3 linked regions of the Frankia alni ACN14a genome follow. The protein of the gene in region 2 interacts with the protein of the main gene of each other region in a pairwise test. Links are inferred from orthologs where the notes say so. Each region holds a gene or a part of one and is shown on either strand. Other genes may lie near its edges.

Region 1 (4,661 bases), 330 kb from region 2 along the record:
CACCAGGCCGACAGCGTAACCGACCAGACACATAACGAGAGCAGACTGGCCGAGAACGTGACTTGACGCCAGATCGGCCAACACCCCGACCACAAACCCGCTGACCGCTCCGACCAGCGGACCCTCCAGCAGCGAGATCGCGGCCAGCAGGATGAGCACGAGGTCCAGCCGGCCGCCGGGCAGGCCCAACCGGGCGACGATCGAGACCTGCACGACGAGCGCGACCGACAGCAGCGCGACTGCGGCGACGAAGGTGCGGGCGCGCAGGGTGTCCGCGGAGCCGGCGATGTCCCACATGCCCAGTCAGCCCGCCCCGCCCTGGCCGGGCTGGATCGTCCCGGAGGTGGTCGAGCCGGGCCCGGTCGTGCCGGAGGTCGTCGTGCCGGAGGTCGTCGTGCCGGGACTGGCCGGGCCGGACGCGGGCGGCTGCGCGGCCGGCGGGGTCGGCACCGGCTGCGGCGCCAGCAGACGGTCACCCGGGTCCGTCGCCGGCCGGCCGACGACCACGCCGACGAGGTCGAGCGTCCCGACCGACACGTACGGCCTGACCTCCGCCGTCCGGGACAGGCCGCCGACGTCGGTGACCTTGGTGACGACGCCGATGGGCACGCCGGCGACGTAGTCCATGCTGCCGAAGGTCACCAGCCGGTCGCCCTTCTGCACCCGATAGGAGGCGTCGTACAGGGTGAAGGTCAGCGTGCTCGGCCCCTGGCCGCCGGCCACGGCGCCGAGCAGCTGAGTGCGTTCCAGGCGGGCGCCGACCCGGCTGCCCGGGTCGCAGGCGAGGCGGACCACGGCGGTGTGGGCCGTGGCCGAGGAGACGGTGCCGACGAGCCCGTCGGCGTTGAGGACGGTCTTGTCGACGTCGACGCCGTCGTCCCGGCCGGCGTTGATGGTGACGGTCCAGTCCGTGCCCGTCACGTCGCCGACCGCGATGACCTTGGCCGGCACGATCGAGTACCGGCCCTTGTCCGCGATCAGCCGCAGGTCGCCGAGCTGCTTGGACATCCGGCCGATCTCGGCGTTGTCGGCGAGCTGGCGGCGCAGCCCGGCGTTCTCCTGGGCCAGCCGGTCGGCACGGTCGTGGTAACGGTTCGGATGGCCCAGCGACGAGGCGGTCCGGCCGATCGGCCGGGTCACCGCGGTCACGCCGTCCTCGACGCCGCCGAGGACGGAGTGCACGACCCCGCGGGCTCCGCTGGCGGAGCGGCCGGTCTTGTAGTCGAGGGTGATCAGGGTGAAGGCGGCGATGAGCAAGGCGACGATCACCAGGCGGGATCGCCTCGTGTCACGCCCCACAGCAGCCTCCGAACAAGCTCTCAGGCCCCGCGCCGCCGCACGGCAGGCGCCGGGCGGCACGGGGCACCTGCCCGCTCACCGCGGGGCGGGCACGGCACCGGCCGGGTGGCGACGGGCCGGCGGCGCCGGCCGGAGCCGGCCGCCGCGCGCGGTCCGTCGCTGAGGTCGGACGATCCACATCGCCGCGACGTTCCCGGATCTGACACGAAACTCCCCACCGGTGGGGACGTCCTGGACAGCGCCCGCAGGGACGCGCCGGGGGGTGCGACCGCGGCCCGTTACCGCCGCGGCTCCGAGATCAGTACCTGCTGGAGCGCCTCGAACTCCTCGACGCACTTGCCCGAGCCCATGGCCACCGAGTGCAGCGGGTTCTCGGCGATGTGAATGGGCATGCCGGTCTCGTGCCGCAACCGCTCGTCGAGCCCGCGCAGCAGGGCACCGCCGCCGGTCAGGACGATGCCGCGGTCCATGATGTCGCCGGACAGCTCCGGCGGGCAGCGGTCCAGCGTCACCTTCACCGCGTCGATCACGGCGTTGACCGGCTCCTCGATCGCCTTGCGGATCTCCTCCGCGGTCACCACGATCGTCTTGGGCAGGCCGGTGACGAGGTCGCGCCCGCGGATCTCGGCGCTGGGCTCGTCGGGCACCTTGTGCGCCGAGCCGATCGCCATCTTGATCTCCTCGGCGGTGCGCTCGCCGAGCATCAACGAGTACTCCTTCTTCACATAGGAGATGATCGCGACGTCCAGCTCGTCGCCGGCGGTGCGGATCGACTGGCTGGTGACGATGCCCCCCAGCGAGATCACGGCGACCTCGGTCGTCCCGCCGCCGATGTCGACGACCATGTTGCCGGTCGGCTCGTGCACCGGCAGGCCCGCGCCGATGGCGGCGGCCATCGGCTCCTCGATGATGTACACCTTGCGGGCGCCGGCCTGGTAGCCGGCGTCCTTTACGGCCCGCTGCTCCACCCCGGTGATCCCCGACGGCACGCAGACGACCAGCCGCGGCTTGGCGAAATGGCGCCGCCGGTGCACCTTCTGGATGAAGTACCGCAGCATCCGCTCGGTGGTCTCGAAGTCGGCGATGACGCCGTCCTTCAGGGGGCGCACGGCCACGACGTTCCCCGGGGTTCGGCCGATCATCCGCTTGGCGTCCGTACCGACCGCGAGGATGCCGGAGGTCGTGGTGTTGATGGCGACCACGCTCGGCTCGTTGAGCACGATCCCGCGGCCGCGCACGTACACCAGGGTGTTGGCGGTACCGAGATCGACGGCCATGTCACGACCGAGGAACGACAGCGAACTGGACATCGTCGGGTACCGACCTTCCCGGGGGGATGCGGTCCTGGCCGCCTCCGGCGCGGCCGACGGCACGGCCAGCCAGGGAGCCGGAGAAGCGCGTGGAACACGTACAGGGTTCGTAGATCGGGCAGGACGACCCGGAGCGCCCCACGCGGAAACGACCGCGGCAACCAACCGTCACAGCCGGTCACTGCGACCCACCGGACACGCTCCGGGCAAGTACTTGAAGGGTAGACCGCCGGGCAGCCCCCCGCCGCCCCGGCCGGTCACGGGACGGCTCGTGTCACCCTTGGGTCAGACCGACCCAACGACCATCAACGGGTGACAGCCCCCCTACGCAACGCGTCTCAACGAGGCCCCGACGGACGGACGAAGACGCGATGCAGGCACGAAACAGCCGGCTGCGATCAGCAGAGTGCGTCCACAGCTGCGCGGACGAGGACTCCCGGGGGCCACGCGGCGCCGGGGAACTCACCCGAATCCGGTGAGCGCACGGCGTCGTCCGGTCCGCCCGGGACCACGCCGCGACCACTCACCCATCCGTGCCAGCGGGGATGGGTGCCCGTCCGTCCGCACCCGCCGAACGGACGAGGACGGACGAGGACGGACGAGGACGGACGAGCCGGCGCAGGTCAGCTCAGGCCGGGGAAGAACAGGTCGATCTCGCGCTTGGCGGACTCCGGCGAGTCGGAGCCGTGCACGAGGTTCTGGCCGATTTCCAGCGCGTAGTCGCCGCGCAGCGAGCCGGGGGCGGCCTTCACCGGGTCGGTGGCGCCGATCAGCCCACGCGACGCCTCGACGGCCCGCGGACCCTCGGCGACCAGCGCGACCAGCGGGCCGGAGACGATGAAGTCGACCAGCTCGCCGAAGAAGGGCTTGCTGGCGTGTTCGCCGTAGTGCGTCTCGGCGACGGAGCGCTCCAGCGTACGCAGCTCCAGGGCCACCAGGGTGAGCCCCTTGCGCTCCAGCCGGCCGACCACCTCACCGACGAGGCCACGGCTGACGCCATCGGGCTTGACCAGGATGAGGGTGCGCTCGGCGGACACGGTACTCCTTCTCGATCATCGACTTCGTCGTCCTCGACGGGCCCGCGGGCCCGGTGTCAACTTACAGGGTGCCCGCGCCATCACCATGGCCGAACCGGGCCACCTCAGGACCGCAGCAACGCCCGCGCCCGACCCACAACGGGGGCCGAACCCGTCACCAGCACCCCGGCTCCGCCGAGGTCGGCGTCCTCCTCGGCGAGCCGCACCGCGTCGTCGACCGCGTCGTCGAGCCGGGGGGCGACCTCGACCCGGTCGGCGCCGAACACACCCGTCGCCACGGCCGCGAGATCGTCGACGCCCAGCGCCGCCGCCGTCGCCCCGCTCGTGACGACCACGTGGGCGAGGACCGGCTCGAGCGCGGCCAGGATCCGGGCGGCGAGCGCCTCGTCGCCGTCGACGGCGACCACGCCGACGAGCACGTCGAAGCCGAACGCCTCCTCGACCGCGCCCGCGAGGGCCGCCGCGCCGAGCGGGTCCTGGGCGACGTCGAGCACGATCGTCGGTGAGCGGCGCACGACCTCCAGCCGGCCCCGGACGTCGACCTGGGCGAGCCCCGCCCGGACGGCGTCGAGGTCGAGCGCGCTGCGGCCGCCGCCCAGGAACGCCTCGACCGCGGCGAGGGCGACCGCCGCGTCATGCGCCTGATGGGCGCCGTGCAGAGGCAGGAAGAGCTCGTCGTACGTGCCGCCGAGCCCCTTCAGCGTGATCACCTGCCCGCCGACGGCGATGCGGCGGCCGAGCACGCCGAACTCCATGCCCTCCCGGGCCACCGTCGCCCCGCTGCCGGCCGCCCGCCGCAGCAGCGCCTGCGCGGCCGGCAGGGCCTGCTGGGCGAGCACGACGAGGGTGTCCGCCCGGATGGCCGAGCCGACCCGCGCGGCGATCCGGGCGAGCTCCGCCTCGGCGGCGTCGGTGTCCCCGGCGAGCACGGCGGCGTCGACGGCGTCGGCCGCGCTGCCGAAGGCGTCGACGGCGTCGAGCGGGTTCACCCCGGCGACGCCGTCCGGGCCGGTGA
Region 2 (4,784 bases):
CTGTACGTCCTGTGGTGTCAGAGCCACGTCGCCTCCTCGTGCGGCATCGCCGCTCCCCGAAGAGAGGGCGGTCTGCGGGCAGTCTGCCGCGCCCGCGTTCGCGGTGTGCACACAACCCCGTCACAGGCTCTGGGCATAGCTTCGCAGCACCAAGATCACCAGGAAGAGCACCAGATACCCGAGGTCAAGCGATACGCTACCCACCCTCAACGGGGGCAGGATACGGCGGATGAGCCGCAACGGGGGGTCAGTCACCGTGTACACGGATTCGAAGATCAACAACAGTGGGCCGGTCGGACGGAACGATCGACCGAGGACGAGAACAAGGTCGGTGATCCACCGCGCTATCAGGAACAGGAAGTAGACCAGCAGCACCCATGAGATCAAGTCGCCTAGTGTGCTGATGGTGCTCTCTCCTGGAAACCTTGGGGATCCGGGGGGCGCGTCAGTGGTCCGCGCTCCCCGTCATGACTGGTTGTAGAACCCACCCTCACGGATGCGTCGCTTGTCCGTCTCGGTGACCTCGACGTTGTGCGGCGAGAGCAGGAAGACCTTGTTGGTCACCTTCTCGATGTCGCCACGCAGCCCGAAGATCAGCCCGGCGGCGAAGTCGACCAGCCGCTTGGCGTCGACGTCGTCCATGTCGGTGAGGTTCATGATAACGGGGGTGCCGTCCCTGAACTCCTCGCCGATCTGCCGCGCCTCATTGTAGCTACGTGGCTGAAGCGTCGTGATCCGGTAGGGGTGCGTCTCCTCGACGGGCATCACCCGCCGCATCGGCACAGGTCCGGCGGGGCGCAGTGGTTCGACCGGTGGACGTCGCGGCATGGCGACCGGCTCCTCCCGTGCGTCGATCCGACGGACCGTGCGGTCCATCGGGACCGGTTCGTGCATGGCACGCCGGTCGTCATGACCGACCGCACGACCGTCGTCGTAGTCGTCGTCGTCGAGATAGTCCTCGTCCTCCTCGGCCAGACCGAGGTAGACCATCGCCCTGCGCCCGAGCCCCATGGGCGCGACTCTAAGGGACACCCGGCCGTTCACCGAACAAAGCGGTCCCGATCCGAAGGTGTGTCGCGCCCTCGGCCACCGCGGCCTCGAGATCGCTCGACATGCCGGCGCTGATCACGGTGGCCTGAGGGTGGTCCACGACCAGCCGTTCGGCGACGGCACGCAGCCGCTCGAACGCGGGACGTGCTGGTTCACCACGGGGCGCAACCGCCATGACGCCGCGCAGTGTCAGTCCGGGCGCCTCGTCGACAAGATCAGCCAGCGCCGGAAGCTCCCCTGGATCGACGCCACCCCGGCCCGAATCGGCGACCACGGACCCCACCCGCCCCCGGGAATCACTCCGTGAGTCCAACGAGACCTGCAGGCAGATCGACAGCGGGCGGCCTCGTTCGACCGCGAGCCGGGACAGGACGCCGACCAGGGCCGATCGGTCCACCGACTGGACCCAGTCCGCCCAACGCAGGACGGATCGGGCCTTGTTGCGCTGAAGTTGGCCGACGAAGTGCCAGATGACGTTCGGTTCACCCGGCGCCGGGTCCGCCGCCGCACCCGGCGCCACGCCCGCCCCGGCGAGCCCGTCCCCGCCGCCCGCGGACGGGTCGCCGGAGACCTGGGCGAGCTCACGCGTGACCATAGTCACCTTCGGGCCGGCCTCCTGCTCGCGGTTCTCGGCGAACTGGCGCGCCCCGAGTGTGTGCAGCATCACGACATCCGCGGCCGGATAGGTCTTGCTCACAGCGATGAGGGTTAGCCCGGCCGGATCGCGCCCGGCCGTGCGGGCCGCGGTGGCGATCCGTTCCTCGATCACGCTGAGCCGGCGGGCCAGCTCCGCCCGGCGCGCCGGGTCGCCGCTTCCCGCCGCGGCCGGATCGACCCCGGCGGGCGGGTCCGGACGCGCGATCACGCGGCCGACCCGAGCCACGCCACCCCGGCGAACCGACCGGTACGACCGTCGCGGCGGTAGGAGTAGAGCTCCGGGTCCTCCGCGGTGCAGCGGGTGGCGACGGCGATGTCGGTCACACCCGCCGCGGTGAGCTGATGGTGGATGCCCGCCCGCAGGTCGATCGCGGCGGTCCCCCGCCGCGTCGCCGCCGCGCTACCCGGCACCCGCTGCTCGACCTCCCGGCGCAGCTCCGCCGGCACCTCGTAGCAGCCCGCACAGACGCACGGGCCGATGGTGACGGTGAGCCGATCCGCCGGGACACCGAGCCGGTCGAACGCCGCCAGCGTCGCGTCGATCACTCCGTCGGTCATGCCGGCCCGCCCGGCGTGCGCGACCCCCACCGCCGTCGGGGACTCGAACAGCACCGGCGCGCAGTCGGCGACCATCACCGCCAGCGCGAGGCCCGGCACGTCGGTCACGAGGGCGTCCGCCTCCGGCGGTGGGGCCGGCTCGCGCGCGACGACGACCCGCGTGCCGTGTACCTGGCGCATGTACTGCACCGGCATCCGCAGCCGCTCGGCCAGCCGGCGCCGGTTGGCGGCGACGGCATCCTCGGCGTCGCCGACATGATCACCGAGATTGAGCCCGCCGAACGGCGGCACGCTGACCCCGCCCGCGCGGGAGGTGACGAGAACCGGCATGGCCGGAAGTCTGCCCGGCGCGGGCTATTTGAGGAAGTCCGGCACGTCCAGCTCGTCGTCGTCGGCCACCGGCCGAACGGGGCGGCGCGGCGGCGGGTAGGTCGGTCGCGGCCCCGTCGCCCGTGGCGGGTCGACCCGGTGCGGCTGGGCGTAGCCGGGGTCGGCCGCCGGCTCCACGGGTTCCCGCACGGGCGGCGCGATGCGCGACTCCACCGTCGGGATCACCGTCGACTCGCCGGGCGAGACGCGCTCGTGGGCGGCCGGCGCCCCCGGCAGCGGCTCGGGATGGTAGTGCCCGACGTTCGCCTGGGCGATCGGTGACGGCGGCGTCTGCAGGTAGCTCGGCGTCGGCGGGGCCGGCTGGACCGGCGCGGGGGTGGGCGGCGGCGGGGGTGGCGGGGGCGGCGGCGCGGCCTGGGCCGCGCGGGCCGAGGCGCTCGGGATCGTCGGCAGGGGCGGCAGAATCGTCGTCGACGGCGCGGACGCCGGGGCCGGAGCCGGGGCCACGCTCCCGGTGCCGCCGCCGGCGGCCCCACCCTGGCCGGGGGGCCGCCGCGACTGCTGCACGTGGGACGGCCTGATCCGCCGGTCCTGCACCGTGTCGAACCCGGCGGCGATGACCGTCACCCGCACCTCGTCGCCGAGGGCGTCGTCGATCACCGCGCCAAAAATGATGTTCGCCTCGGGGTGGGCCGCGTCCGCGACGAGCTCCGCGGCCGCGTTGATCTCGAACAGACCGAGGTCCGAGCCGCCGGAGATGTTGAGCAGGACGCCCTGGGCGCCGTCCATGCTCGCCTCCAGCAGCGGGGAGGCGATCGCCTGTTCGGCGGCCACCGTGGCCCTGTCGTCGCCACGGGCCCGCCCGATACCCATCAACGCGCTGCCGGCGTGCGACATGACCGTCTTCACGTCGGCGAAGTCGAGGTTGATCAGACCGGGGGTGGTGATCAGGTCGGTGATGCCCTGGACACCGGAGAGCAGCACCTGGTCGGCGCTGCGGAAGGCGTCGAGCACGCTGATGTCGCGGTCGGTCATCGCCAGCAGGCGGTCGTTCGGGATGACGATGAGGGTGTCGACCTCGTTGCGCAGAGTGTCGATGCCCGTGTCCGCCTGGGTCGCGCGGCGCCTGCCCTCGAAGGTGAACGGCCGGGTCACGACACCGATGGTGAGCGCGCCGAGCGAACGGGCCACGTTCGCCACGACGGGGGCGCCACCCGTACCGGTGCCACCACCCTCACCAGCGGTGACGAAGACCATGTCGGCCCCCTTGAGGACCTCCTCGATCTCCTCCCGGTGGTCCTCGGCGGCCTGCCGGCCCACCTCGGGATCGGCCCCGGCGCCGAGGCCCCGGGTCAGCTCGCGGCCGACGTCGAGCTTCACGTCGGCGTCGCTCATGAGCAAGGCCTGGGCATCGGTGTTGATGGCGATGAACTCGACACCCTTGAGACCGACTTCGATCATCCGGTTGACGGCGTTGACGCCACCACCACCGATCCCGACGACCTTGATGACCGCGAGATAGTTCTGTGGGGCAGCCATGCGGTGTCGGTCCTCCAGCGGCGTCGGTGGTCGGACGGGGGGATACCCCGCCCCTGCGGCGCCGCGGGATGGCGGATTCACGCGGCGAGCGGGGGAAGCAGTCAGAGTCTCAACCTTCACCGTCAGCTAGACGGTTACAGTTATGTCAACTTCCGACTGTGGATCGGACAGTAGGCACGGCTACGTCGGTGGTCAAGGAAGCTGTCGGCGCGTCACGTCCCTTCCTGGCACGTCCGCTTCGTCACAGCCTTCCCCGCGCATCGCCTTCGGCGATGCGCGGAGGCCCCTGGCCCCCTGCGGCAGCCCTCTCCCGTCAGATCACCTTCGGCGACCCTCCTGGGATGGCAGACCTCGGCCTCGGCGATTCGCGGGGGTGCCCGGACGGTTCGCGGGGGCGCGATCAAGGGGGAGCGTGGCGGGGCGGGGGCGTGATGGTGTACTGCCTGCGTGACCCGTCAGCGCACCCAGCACGTCCATTTCCTCGGCATCGGCGGCTCCGGCCTGTCGCCGCTGGCCCAGATCCACCTCGCCGGTGGCGGGAAGGTCAGCGGCAGCGACGCGGAGGACTCCCCCCGCGTGGCGACCCTGCGCGCTCGCGGGGTGCCCGTCCGCGTCGGGCCCGCGCCGGCCGCGGAGAAGATCGCCGCCGA
Region 3 (4,730 bases), 3.8 Mb from region 2 along the record:
GTGCCACCCGTAGATGTGCAATGGGTCTGACGGCCACTACCTTTTGTGACCTCATCCTCTCCCCGTCGGAGCCAGGTCGTCCTCGACCCGGCGGGGTCGCCGGTCTCGCACCCAACCGGGGGGGCTCATCCGTCCGAGGCCGCCGACGAGGGGGTCCCGGTCGCCGAGGGTGACACCGCCGGCACGGGAGTCCCCGACCCGCCCGTCCCGGCGCCCGGGCTGGTACTCGCCGAAGGCGATGCGTTCGCCGTCGACGACGGCGGCGCCGGCGTGGTCGGCGTGGCCGAGGCGGCGGGCGGACCGCTCGGGGCAAGCGGTCCGGGCGGGCGGAGCACCCCGCCCGAGCCCGCCGTTCCCGCGTCGCCGCCGCCGACGTCCCCGGACGTGGGGGTGTAGCCGAAATAGGTCAGTGCCACGACGGTGGCGCTGAAGGCGTCCGAGGTCGGTCCAAGCGCCGGACGTGCCTGCGCACCGGGCCAGGTGTGTCCGGCACCCTGCATGGCCAGCAACCCGACGTCGTGCCCGCTCGGGCAGCCGGTCCACACGGTGCGCTGCCAGGCCGCGGTGTCCCGGGAGGCCTGGGTGGCGCCGCTGCACCGGAGCGCGGAGGCGTAGCGGGCGAGCCGGTCGGGCGTCGACTGGGCGACCACGCCGGCGAACGGTGCGGGACGGGGGGCGCCGCCGCCGTCGAGCGGCGCGATCTGGTCGGCCGTCCCGTGGATCTCCAGCAGGTTCGTGGTGGGCGCCGCGCAGGAGGCGGGCAGCACGCTCGAGCCGACCGTGACCGCCGCCGCGAACCGGCCCGGCAACGCACAGGCCGTGGTGAGCACCATGTTCGCGCCGTCGGCGTACCCCACGGCGAAGATGCGTTTCGCGTCGAGGCACATCCGACCGGTGAGCTCGTTGAGCAGCGTCCCCGCGAACAGCACGTCGTCGGGGCCGACAGCGGCGGAACGCGGAAAGTTCCACCGATCCTGGGCCCCGATCGGCGCCGCGACCGCGAAGCCGGCCTTGGTGGCCTGGTCGGCGAGCCCGGTGTAAGCCTCCAGATCGTCGGTGCTCTGCCCGAGATCGTGGAAGGTGAGGATCAGTGGCAGCGCCCGAACCTGCGCGCCCGCGGTGGGAACGGCGAGCACGTAGGTGCGGTCGGTGCCGCCGACCCGCAGCGTGCGGGTACTCACCCCGGACGGCAGGGTCCTGCCGGTGACGCACCCGCTGGGCGGCGGCGGGGGGACGGTGGGCGTCGGCGACGCCGAGGCCGCCGCCGCGTGCGGCTCACGCCCGCCGGCGGGACCGATCGCGGAGGATGGCCCCGAGGCGTGGTCCGAGCCGGGATCCCGCGAGATGGCGTACCACAGCAGGAGCAGGAGCACGCCGACCGCAGCCGTGATCGGCAACCAGACCGTGTTCGCCGTCCGCGCACGATGCCGAAGAGAACCGCGCCGACGGCTCGCCGGACTACCGTAGGACACGGCTGCCGTGCGCAGGCGAGCCACTCGCCGCGCCGGCGACCCCGACAGGTCTCGCGGACTCGACGGGCCTCGCCGACTCGACGCGTCTGGCACGTCCGGCGGGCTCGGCGGCGAGCTGACCGCAGGCCGCCGCTATCTCCCGACCACGGGTGTCGCGCACGGTGGTCGCGATCCCCCGCTCCCGCAGCCGTCGGACGAACGCGCGCTGGCCGGCGGGCGCACTGGCCTGCCAGGACGAACCTTCCGTCGGGTTCAGCGGAATGAGATTGACATGCGCGAGGCGGCCGGCGAGCAGGGTCGCGAGCGCGTCGGCGCGGGCCACGTCGTCGTTGACCCCGTCGATCAGCGCGTACTCGATGCTCACCCGCCGGCCGGTGACCTCGGCATACTCCCAGGCGGCGGCAAGCACCTCGGCGACCGGCCAGCGCGTGTTGATCGGCACCAGCTCGTCGCGCAGCTCGTCGTCCGGGGCGTGCAGCGACACCGCCAGGGTCACCGGCAGGCCCTCGCCCGCCAGCCGGCGCATCGCCGGCACGAGTCCGACGGTGCTGACCGTCAGCCCACGCGCCGACAGCCCCAGCCCCTCCGGCGACGGCGCGATCAGACGACGCAGCGCAGCGGTCACCGCGGTGTAGTTGGCCAGCGGCTCACCCATGCCCATGAAGACCACGTTGGACAGGCGCCCCTGGCCGCCGGCCAGCTCCTGGCGGCGCAACACACGAGCGGCGTGCACGACCTGTTCGACGATCTCCGCCGTCGACAGGTTGCGGGTCAGCCCCCCCTGACCGGTGGCACAGAACGGGCAGCCCATGCCACAGCCCGCCTGGCTGGACACGCAGACCGTCGCCCGATCGGGATATCTCATGATCACGGACTCGAGGAGCGCGCCGTCCGCGGTCCGCCACGCCGTCTTGCGGGTCAGGCCGTCGTCGCAGCTCAGCGTTCGGGCGGGCACGAGCAGCCGCGGGAGCAGCGCCTCGAGGAGCGGTCCGCGGGCGTTCTCGGGCAGGTCGGTCATCGCGTCGGTCTCGTCGGCGTCGACCAGCCGGGCGAAGTAGTGACGCGACACCTGATCGGCGCGGAAGGCGGGCTGGCCCAACGCGACCGCGACCTGGCGGCGTTCGTCCCTGGACAGATCTGCCAGGTGTCGCGCGGGTCGCGCGGCACGCCGGGTCAGAGACAGGCGGACCGGCCGGCCGGTCCCGGCGGACACCGGGCCGTCCGGGGAGTCGGATTCGGCGGTCATGGGAGTCATCGCGGCTCCAGTGTGCCAGGAGGCCGCCGCCCAGACGAATGCGGCGATCGCCCACGCGGGCCGCGCGCACCGCCCGGCGCCCCCGACCAGGCCACCACCACCGCGGATGTTGGCCGCTGCCACCGGCCCGTACCGGGAGGGCACTCAGGTCTCGCCGCGTCGACTCCCGCGGGCGGACGGCTGCTCAGTCGAGGAAGGCGGTGAGCAGCAGCCAGGCGACGGGGGCGGTGCACAGCAACGAGTCCAGCCGGTCCATCACGCCGCCGTGCCCGGGCAGCAGGTTGCTCATGTCCTTGATGCCGATGTCCCGCTTGAGCAGCGACTCGCCCAGGTCCCCGATCGTCGCCGTGCAGGCGGTCGCGAGACCGATCAGGACCCCCTGCCACGCGTGTGCTCCCAGCGGCCAGGCCAGCAGGATCCCCGCCACCAGCACGCAGCCCACCGCGGAGCCCGCGAACCCCTCCCACGACTTGCCGGGAGACACGCTCGGGGCCATCTTGTGGCGCCCCCCGGAGAGGACCCCCGCGGTGTAGCCGCCGACGTCACTGGCCACGACGGTGGCCAGGAAGGCGAGGACCCGCCAGCTGCCGTCGGATGGTTCGGTCAGCAACGCCGCGAACCCCGCCGGGAACCCCACGTATCCGGCGACGAAGGCGATGCCGCCCACGTCCCGGACCAGCCCTTCGGCCGGCCCGACGGCGCGCACCGCGACGCCGGCGCCGACGGTGGCGGCCAGCGTCAGCAGCAGGCCGGTCGTCCCCTCGACGTAGGCCACAGCCGGCATCGCGAGCGCCCCGGCGACCAGCGGCACGGGCGGTACCCGCACTCCGGTGAGCCAGACCGCCCGGATCACCTCCCAGGTGCCCAGGGCGACGGCGACGCTGATGACGCCGACGAACGCCGCCCGCACGGTGAACAGCGGGACGAGAATGATCGCGCCGAGCAGGACGCCGACCGCGATCGCGGCCGGCAGGTTGCGGCCGGCGCGGGAACGGCGCGGTGGGACCTCTGCGGGCCCGGCGCCGCCGGCAGCGGCCCCGGTCGCTTCGGCGCTTCCGGAAGGCCCGCCGTCAACCACGGCGCGGCCGTCGACTGCCGTCATGAATGCCTGTATCTCGACTATCTCGACAGAGGCGGACAGAACCGGCACGCATGCCCCGCCGTCGCCCTGCACGCGCCGCCACGATCATCTGGCTCGCATCGAGGGGTGGGCGGGCCGAACCGGCTCCGGGGGCGACGATGGTCAGACCGACAGCAGGTCCGCTTCTTTGAGGCGGAGGAGCTCGTCCACCTGCCCGACGTAACGGTGGGTCGCCTCGTCGAGGTCCTTCTCCGCCCGCCGGCCCTCGTCCTCACCGGCATCGCCGTCCCGGACGATGCGGTCGATCCCGTCCTTGGCATGACGTCGGACATTGCGGATGCTGACCCGGGCCTCCTCCGCCTTGGAGCGGGCAACCTTGACCAGGTCGCGCCGGCGCTGCTCGGACAGCTCAGGGAAGACGATGCGGATGATCGTGCCGTCGTTGCTCGGGTTGACCCCGAGATCGGAGTCGCGCACCGCCTTCTCGATCGAGGCCAGCGACGACTTGTCGTACGGGGTGATGATCACCATGCGCGGCTCGGGGATGTGGAAGGACGCGAGCTGCTGCACCGGGGTCGGCGCACCGTAGTAATCCACCACGATCTTGGAGAAGACCGCGGGCGTGATACGACCGGTACGGATGTTCGCGAAGTCCTCCTTGGCGACCGAGACGGCCTTCTCCATCTTCTCCTCGGCATCGAGAAGTGTGTCGTCGATCACCGGTTTTCCTTCCGTCCACTCTGACTCGCCGGCATCCGTCCGGCTCCAACAGCAGCCTGCCGGCCGGCCGCCCTCCGGACAGGGACGCCTTCCGACCGGCGACATGACACGTGCTGCCCGTGCGCGCCAGGGCCCCGGCCCCGTCGATGATCGCACAACCGTGGCAATCAGTGTCCCGCACGAAGCCGCCCCCGCGGAGCCC

Evidence for each region. The genes of interacting proteins can lie anywhere in the genome.
Region 1: the proteins of ftsZ (region 2) and FRAAL_RS08295 interact in binary tests that used the Escherichia coli proteins (3 or more experiments, as listed by UniProt). The link is inferred for Frankia alni ACN14a from one-to-one orthologs.
Region 3: the proteins of ftsZ (region 2) and rlmN interact in binary tests that used the Escherichia coli proteins (3 or more experiments, as listed by UniProt). The link is inferred for Frankia alni ACN14a from one-to-one orthologs.

The regions. Positions count from the first base shown.
Region 1 is NC_008278.1:2,075,394-2,080,054, reverse strand. What follows is about bases 594-3,377. They hold FRAAL_RS08295 (rod shape-determining protein), read right to left. Parts: upstream 2,610-3,377; coding sequence 1,578-2,609; downstream 594-1,577. Other genes in these bases: ndk (nucleoside-diphosphate kinase), read right to left, coding at 3,233-3,377; mreC (rod shape-determining protein MreC), read right to left, coding at 594-1,299. In the rest of the region: rod shape-determining protein MreD, read right to left, coding at 1-297; more of mreC, read right to left, coding at 304-593; more of ndk, read right to left, coding at 3,378-3,646; FRAAL_RS08285 (folylpolyglutamate synthase/dihydrofolate synthase family protein), read right to left, coding at 3,751-4,661. UniProt on the Escherichia coli protein: Forms membrane-associated dynamic filaments that are essential for cell shape determination. Acts by regulating cell wall synthesis and cell elongation, and thus cell shape.
Region 2 is NC_008278.1:2,411,223-2,416,006, reverse strand. The notes cover bases 1,878-4,784. They hold ftsZ (cell division protein FtsZ), read right to left. Parts: upstream 4,135-4,784; coding sequence 2,620-4,134; downstream 1,878-2,619. Other genes in these bases: FRAAL_RS34740 (UDP-N-acetylmuramate--L-alanine ligase), read left to right, coding at 4,582-4,784; pgeF (peptidoglycan editing factor PgeF), read right to left, coding at 1,912-2,595; FRAAL_RS09625 (YggS family pyridoxal phosphate enzyme), read right to left, coding at 1,878-1,915. Outside these bases: FRAAL_RS09640 (DivIVA domain-containing protein), read right to left, coding at 1-27; FRAAL_RS09635 (YggT family protein), read right to left, coding at 121-405; FRAAL_RS09630 (cell division protein SepF), read right to left, coding at 466-1,011; more of FRAAL_RS09625, read right to left, coding at 1,022-1,877. UniProt on the Escherichia coli protein: Essential cell division protein that forms a contractile ring structure (Z ring) at the future cell division site. The regulation of the ring assembly controls the timing and the location of cell division.
Region 3 is NC_008278.1:6,259,033-6,263,762, forward strand. The notes cover bases 594-3,446. They hold rlmN (dual-specificity RNA methyltransferase RlmN), read right to left. Parts: upstream 2,728-3,446; coding sequence 1,459-2,727; downstream 594-1,458. Other genes in these bases: FRAAL_RS25160 (CE1 family esterase), read right to left, coding at 594-1,397; FRAAL_RS25170 (phosphatidate cytidylyltransferase), read right to left, coding at 2,912-3,446. Also shown: more of FRAAL_RS25160, read right to left, coding at 126-593; more of FRAAL_RS25170, read right to left, coding at 3,447-3,829; frr (ribosome recycling factor), read right to left, coding at 3,971-4,528.